3 regions of the Pseudoalteromonas sp. R3 genome follow, and region 2 is predicted to be linked to each of the others. Evidence: predicted binding sites of a transcription regulator. Region 2 holds the regulator's gene; each other region holds the start of a gene.
What was found. Region 2 encodes FliA, which starts transcription of late flagellar genes. Its sites were predicted from a motif close to CTAAAGNTNNNNNNNNNNNNGCCGATA; they were not measured.

Region 1 (2,269 bases), 1.8 Mb from region 2:
AGCGTATCCGGGTTACAGGAAATATAAATGATGTTGTCGTATTGGCTGACCAAGTTACAGGTGAGCTCATCCATGCCTGCGCGAGGTGGATCGACTAAAATGGTCTGGCAGTTGTAACTTTGCAGGTCTATGCCTTTGAGGCGGGAGAACTGTTTTTCACCCTTCATGGCTGCCGTAAATTCCTCGCTCGACATACGAATGATATCCAGGTTATCCACCTTATTGGCTGCAATATTGTATTGTGCAGAATGAACCGATGATTTAGAGATCTCTGTGGCTAATACTCGGTTAAACTGACCTGCCAGTGCGATAGAGAAGTTGCCATTACCACAGTAAAGTTCGAGAAGATCGTTTTGCAGCGGAGCGCAAAGATCTTGTGCCCAGGCCAACATTTTTTCATTCACTGCCGCGTTGGGCTGAGTAAAGCTATTTTCAACCTGCTGGTAGGTGTAATGTTTGCCATTGACTGTAAGCTGCTCTGTCACAAAGTCATCGCCAAACACCACTTTTTGTTTTCTGGCACGACCGATAAAGTCGACTTTATAGCTTTGTTGTAGCTCATTACGTAAAGCCTGCATAGCCTCTTGCCAGGCATTGTCCAGCGCTTTGTGATAAAGCAGGCTGATCAGCACTTCGCCACTGAGCGTTGTCAGATAATCAATCTGGAATAGTTTACGGCGCAGGATCTCGTTGTGGCGCAGCTTATCCATCATTACCTGCATCATTTCATTGACCAAAGGCGCGCCGGATCGAACTGATCGACTCGGATCTTTTCTTTGGTCTGTTGATCGAACATGATGTGGAACAGATCGTCTCCATCATGCCAGACGCGGAATTCGCAACGCTGGCGATAGTGGCTTTTTGGGGAGTCGTACACTTCCAGTTGTGGCGCATCGAAGCGGGCAAATTGCGCACTGATCCGCTGTTGTTTTTCTGTCAACTGTTGCTCGTAGGTCGAAGTGTCAATCGTGATCACCGCCATATTAAAACCACCATAGTTAATGCAAAGAGGCGCTATTTTAGGATGCACTTTCGATTTGTCCAGCAAAGAGCAAAATATTTTGCTCTTTTATTGTACAATAGACTTAAGCTTAAGGCGTTTTGGCCGATAACCAACTATCAAGTAAAGCGGAGAGCAGACATGAAAATCGGACAGTTGAATCAGCTGTTGAATCCGGCGATGCAGCATAATGCGGGTAAAGCCAAATCGCTTATCCCTAATATGTCAATTAATACGGATAGTTACCACGGAAACAAATCTCAGGCAGCAGCCAAGATCCTTGATGATAAACTCGCACAAGCACTGGGCATTGAGAAAAAAGAAGAAAAAGACAAGCCCCTGTTTGATTTTGAAGAAATTGTCAAAAATGTGCTGGGGTTTGTCCAGGGGGCAGTGAAAAAAGCCAAAGCAGCCGGAGAAGACGACGACACACTCAAAAGTATGCTTGATCAAGCACGTAAGGGCGTGCAGATGGGAATTGATGAAGCGTCTGAAGATTTAAAAGGCACAGGCCTGTTTAATGATGAAATCGAGGAAGGGATAGAAAAGTCCCGCGAAGGGATTTTTAAAGGGTTAGATGAGTTTGAAAAAGAGCTGTTTGATCCTAAACCACAGCAGGTATCTGTGAGTGCTGCACAGTTTGCCAGTTTATCTAATCAAGCCGAGTATGCCTTTACTACTGCTGAAGGGGATGAGGTGGTGATTTCGTTCAGTGATGCGATGAGTCAGTCGAAAGCGGCAAGCTATGCACGTAATGGCGATGGCGAAGGGTTTGCGTATGGTGAGCAAAGCAGTCATGAGCTTAATTTTTCCATCAGTGTGAATGGCGACCTCAACGAAGATGAGCAGGCCGCGATTAATGACATGATGAAAGACATCCGCGATGTCAGCGATACCTTTTTCGCCGGTGACTATGATGATGCGTTTGCCAAAGTGCAGGAACTGGGAATTAACAGTGAGCAAATCGTCAATTTCACTATGGATCTGCGCCAGACCAAAACTTCTGCTGCGATTGCCCAGTATCAACAGAGTAATCCAATGAAAGATTTGGAAAAAGCACTGCAGCCGCTGGATCAACGTCTTGAAGGGATCCATGATGAAGCGAAAGGACTGGGCATAGAAGCTCAGTTGCCGGATATCATGGCCTGGATAAACGAAGGTCAGGCACGTCTGAATGAGTTTCTTGATTATGCTCAAGGGTTCTTTAGTGCATTAGAATCCCGTCAGGCGGATAAGCAAGATCAACAAGTTTAGTAGATCGCTCAAATC
Region 2 (2,269 bases):
GGTGTAGGTAAAACCAATGTATCCCTTAACACTGCCATTGCATTAGGACAGCAGGGTAATCGGGTCTTGGTGCTTGATGCTGACTTAGGTTTGGCCAATTGTGATGTTATGTTGGGCTTACGGGTAGAGAAAAATTTATCTCATGTTTTGTCTGGAGAATGTGAACTAGACGAAATCTTGGTTGAGGGGCCTGCTGGCATCCGCATCGTACCTGCGACGTCTGGCTCGCAAAGTATGGTGGAGTTAACACCTGCCGAGCATGCTGGGCTAATACGTGCGTTCAGTGAACTCAGTAGCGAATTTGACATTTTAATTGTCGATACCGCAGCAGGTATTTCAGACATGGTTTTGAGCTTTTCTCGTGCTGCTCAAGACGTGTTGGTCGTGGTATGCGACGAGCCGACTTCGATTACCGATGCTTACGCGTTGATCAAAGTCCTAAGCCGCGAGCATGGAGTGTATAAGTTTAAAATTGTGGCCAATATGGTACGCAGTTTAAGAGAAGGGCAAGAGCTTTTCGCAAAACTATCCAAAGTCACCGACCGGTTTTTAGATGTTGCTCTGGAACTGGTTGCAACGATTCCGTTTGACGAAAATATGCGTAAATCTTCGCGACGTCAAAAAACCATCGTTGAGCTTTTCCCCAATTCACCTGCTGCCGTGGCATTCAGAGGCCTGGCAAGCAAAGCTGTCAAGTGGCCCATCCCCCATCAACCATCAGGTCATTTGGAATTCTTTATTGAGCAACTGGTAAACGGTTAACGATGGCTTCACCGGTCAACCGCATGGCGGGATATCAAACGACGGACCACCTTCACAAGGTGGTTGAGCGTCATACACCTTTGGTAAAAAAGGTGGCCTGTCATTTGTTAGCTAGGTTACCAGCCAGTGTTCAGTTAGATGATTTAGTTCAGTCAGGCATGATTGGATTAATTGAAGCCTGTAAAAATTTTGACGCAAGCAAAGGGGCAAGCTTTGAAACGTTTGCAGGTATTCGAATCCGTGGCGCAATGATAGACGAGATACGCCGCGGTGATTGGGCTCCACGCTCTGTCCACAAAAATGGCCGAATGGTAGCAGAAGCCATTGCTGAGCTCGAATCTCAGCTTGGGCGTGAACCAAAAGATACTGAAATCGCTGAAAAACTTGATATTACGCTGGATGAGTACCATCATATTTTACATGATGTGAATGCGAGTAAAGTTATCGGCATCGAAGACCTTGGGGTCGACGAAGACGTAATTTCTCCCGCAGGCAACGATTTTGCGCTAGACAAACCATTCAATAATGTTAAAAATGAGCGCTTTAACGAGTCGTTAGTCAATGCTATCAAGACTTTACCTGAGCGCGATGCTTTGGTGCTGTCTTTGTATTACAACGACGAGATGAATTTAAAAGAGATTGGCGCGATTTTAGAGGTCAGCGAATCTCGAGTGAGTCAGATTCACGGTCAAGCAATGATCAAGCTTCGTGCAAAGATCAATGACTGGATCAATTAGAGTAAGTTTTACAATATAGGTTCAAACCTCACCGGAGGAAGTTTTGGATAAGAACATGAAAATTCTCGTGGTTGATGATTTCTCTACGATGAGAAGAATAATCAAAAACCTGCTAAGAGACTTAGGCTTTACCAATGTTCAAGAGGCTGATGATGGCAGTACGGCACTTCCAATGTTGCAAAATCAGGACTTCGACTTCGTCGTAACTGACTGGAATATGCCGGGCATGCAAGGTATCGATTTGTTACGCGCAATTCGTGCTGATGACAAGCTTAAACACATCCCAGTACTTATGGTTACAGCAGAAGCGAAAAAAGAACAAATCGTTGCCGCTGCCCAGGCTGGAGTTAATGGTTACATCGTTAAACCGTTTACGGCAGGAACCCTGAAAACCAAACTAGAAAAAGTGTTCGAACGTTTAGGCTAGTATTGATAAGGGTAGGCTTATGTCAACATCTTCTGTGCCACAGATAACTCTGGAACAGGCTAAACTGCTCGTTGAATACCTAGAACAAGGTGAGCAGGAAAAGGCTGATGAGATATTAATTGAGGCCACTAACAAAGAACAATCAGAGCTATTCGCTGAAGTGGGTAAGCTGACTCGACAACTTCATGAATCATTGAAAAACTTTGAGTTAGATACCCGTTTAGCTGATCTCACGACAGAAGCCATTCCAGATGCGAAGCAGCGCCTAAATTATGTCATGGAGATGACAGAAAGCGCGGCTAATAAAACCATGGATGCCGTAGAAGCGAGTCTTCCCTTAGCC
Region 3 (2,269 bases), 350 kb from region 2:
ATAAAAAATTGTATCTATGTCATTTGATTATCAGTTAAGCATCAGTAAGCGCAGACAGAGTGTTGCGATTAAAGTTACAGCCGAGGGGGTGAAAGTATTTGCGCCTTACGGCATCGATCAACACTGGCTCGATACCTGGTTAAAAAGCAAGTCACACTGGGTTGAAAATAAAAAGTTGGCGATGTCCGTCCAACAACAGCGGATCCAGACGCCTTTTATTAGTAAGAAAATTCAGATATTTGGCGAGCAGTATAAGTTTGAGTTATCACCAAGCAGCTCTTACATTGATCACGATGCGAAATGCATTGGTCTTCAAACTCGTGCTAAACCCGGCTCTGAAGGGGCGCGAAAAGCGCTGTTTGGATATTTAAACCAGGTGTTACTTAGTTATGTGATGCCGGTACTGGCAGAATATTCAAGCCTTATGGGAAGCCAGTATGATGAACTTAAGATCAGGGAATACAAACGTCGTTGGGCAGTTTGTCATCAAGCGGTACACTAGCACTCAATAGTCTATTGATTGGCGCTCCTAAGTGGGTCATTGATTATGTTATTGTGCATGAATTGGCACATTTCCATGTGATGGCACACAATCAAGCTTTTTGGAAAATAGTGGCGCATCATTATCCTGAATACAAAAATGCAAAAGCTTATTTGAGCCAAAACGCAGTGGCGTTACAGATAGAAAAGTAATAGTGCGAAGACTTTATCGAAGTGAATGATCGAGATAGGCCGTTGCCAGTAATATTCAGACACGCAAACTGCGCTTCTAAAGTAAGAGGTGAGTTTTCGTTCGATACCAGATGTTTTGGCCTGAATGTTTTATTTTGACAGTAGTAAAATCTATGAAGTAATTTTCAAAAAATACTTAGTAGAAAAGTGGTGGAGGGGGCTGGATTCGAACCAGCGAAGGCAGTGCCGTCAGATTTACAGTCTGATCCCTTTGGCCGCTCGGGAACCCCTCCTGAGAGAAAAACAAATTGTAAGATGGTGGAGGGGGCTGGATTCGAACCAGCGAAGGCAGTGCCGTCAGATTTACAGTCTGATCCCTTTGGCCGCTCGGGAACCCCTCCTAAGAGAATACAAGTTGTTATGTGGTGGAGGGGGCTGGATTCGAACCAGCGAAGGCAGTGCCGTCAGATTTACAGTCTGATCCCTTTGGCCGCTCGGGAACCCCTCCTCAACATGGGCGCTGATAATATCAAAGTTTTTAGTGAAGTAAAGAAATGTTCTAAAGAAAATTGAAAAAATGCCGATAAATTTTCATATTCACTAAATTGTGGCGATTTTACATGCAGATAGACGGTATTTTATGCAAAGAGGCTCAGCTTGGTAGTGCGCTTAATCACAGCGTTCATGAAGCCAGGCGTGGTGACTTTGCGTTGCTTTTATCTTTGCTGTCTCAGGACGCGTTAGATTTTAGCCAGTTTGACCTGCCTCATACGTCACCAGAAGAGCCCGATAAATCTGAAGCTGCATTAAAAAAGGCGTTACAGCTTGGTCCACAGAAGCCACTTGCGCCGGAACAGTTCAATATGTTGATAGGCCAGGACAATGGATTCCTGGTTCAGGAAGGGGATCTGGCAAGTCTTCGTCTAAAGGAGTGCTTACAACCAGAGCCTTATGCTGTGCGTAATGATAAAAAACATATTCCTCTACATATTGTCGATAATCTTGAACCGGCAGTAAGACAGAGGCTAGAAAAAACCAGAACCCCTCAAATGATTGTTGATAATAAAGACATCGATGCTGCAGGGTTTTATGATCAGATAGCCGGGGGGGAAATGCAATCTATGTTGCAGGTTGCTGTTTAAAGAAGCACACCGACGGCATGGGAATACAAAAGATGCTTTGGATAGGGTTATATATTTGTATGCACCAAATACAAATCTAAATGAGGAGAACATTTAGTTTTTGCTGAGTATCACTCTACGGGGACTCATCCCGTTTTACAGGGCGCTGCTTTGGCACCCTTAAAAACGCAGCAACAAAAAATTAAAAGTAATATTCAAGCGCGAGAACATTACACTTTATGGGTTATTGCGTATTCAATAACCCAAAAGTTTAGCCAGCCAACCTAGCCGTGGCACTTTTTGAACTTCTTCCCACTTTGGCAGGGACAAGGATCATTCCTGCTAATTTTTCTCTCAGGGCAGGCAAACAGGTCGCCATCTAGATAACGCCACAGCCCTGCTTCTTTTAAAAAGCGAGACCGTTCATGCATTGTGACGCACACGCCGCCATCAAGGTACATCGCTTTAAACTCCAC

Region 1: the regulator FliA is predicted to act here: its motif matches at 1,085-1,111, upstream of ELR70_RS06635 (DUF5610 domain-containing protein).
Region 3: the regulator FliA is predicted to act here: its motif matches at 1,232-1,258, upstream of ELR70_RS16945 (VC2046/SO_2500 family protein).

The regions. Positions count from the first base shown of each region.
Region 1 is NZ_CP034835.1:381,314-383,582, forward strand. It holds partial or broken gene trmA (tRNA (uridine(54)-C5)-methyltransferase TrmA) at 1-982, opposite strand, end outside; gene ELR70_RS06635 (DUF5610 domain-containing protein) at 1,142-2,254, shown strand.
Region 2 is NZ_CP034835.1:3,096,096-3,098,364, reverse strand. It holds gene ELR70_RS18640 (MinD/ParA family protein) at 1-762, shown strand, start outside; gene ELR70_RS18635 (RNA polymerase sigma factor FliA) at 765-1,499, shown strand; gene cheY (chemotaxis response regulator CheY) at 1,543-1,926, shown strand; gene ELR70_RS18625 (protein phosphatase CheZ) at 1,946-2,269, shown strand, end outside.
Region 3 is NZ_CP034835.1:2,744,392-2,746,660, reverse strand. It holds gene ELR70_RS16970 (YgjP-like metallopeptidase domain-containing protein) at 17-502, shown strand; tRNA gene ELR70_RS16960 (tRNA-Tyr) at 881-965, opposite strand; tRNA gene ELR70_RS16955 (tRNA-Tyr) at 989-1,073, opposite strand; tRNA gene ELR70_RS16950 (tRNA-Tyr) at 1,096-1,180, opposite strand; gene ELR70_RS16945 (VC2046/SO_2500 family protein) at 1,293-1,814, shown strand; gene ELR70_RS16940 (YchJ family metal-binding protein) at 2,078-2,269, opposite strand, start outside.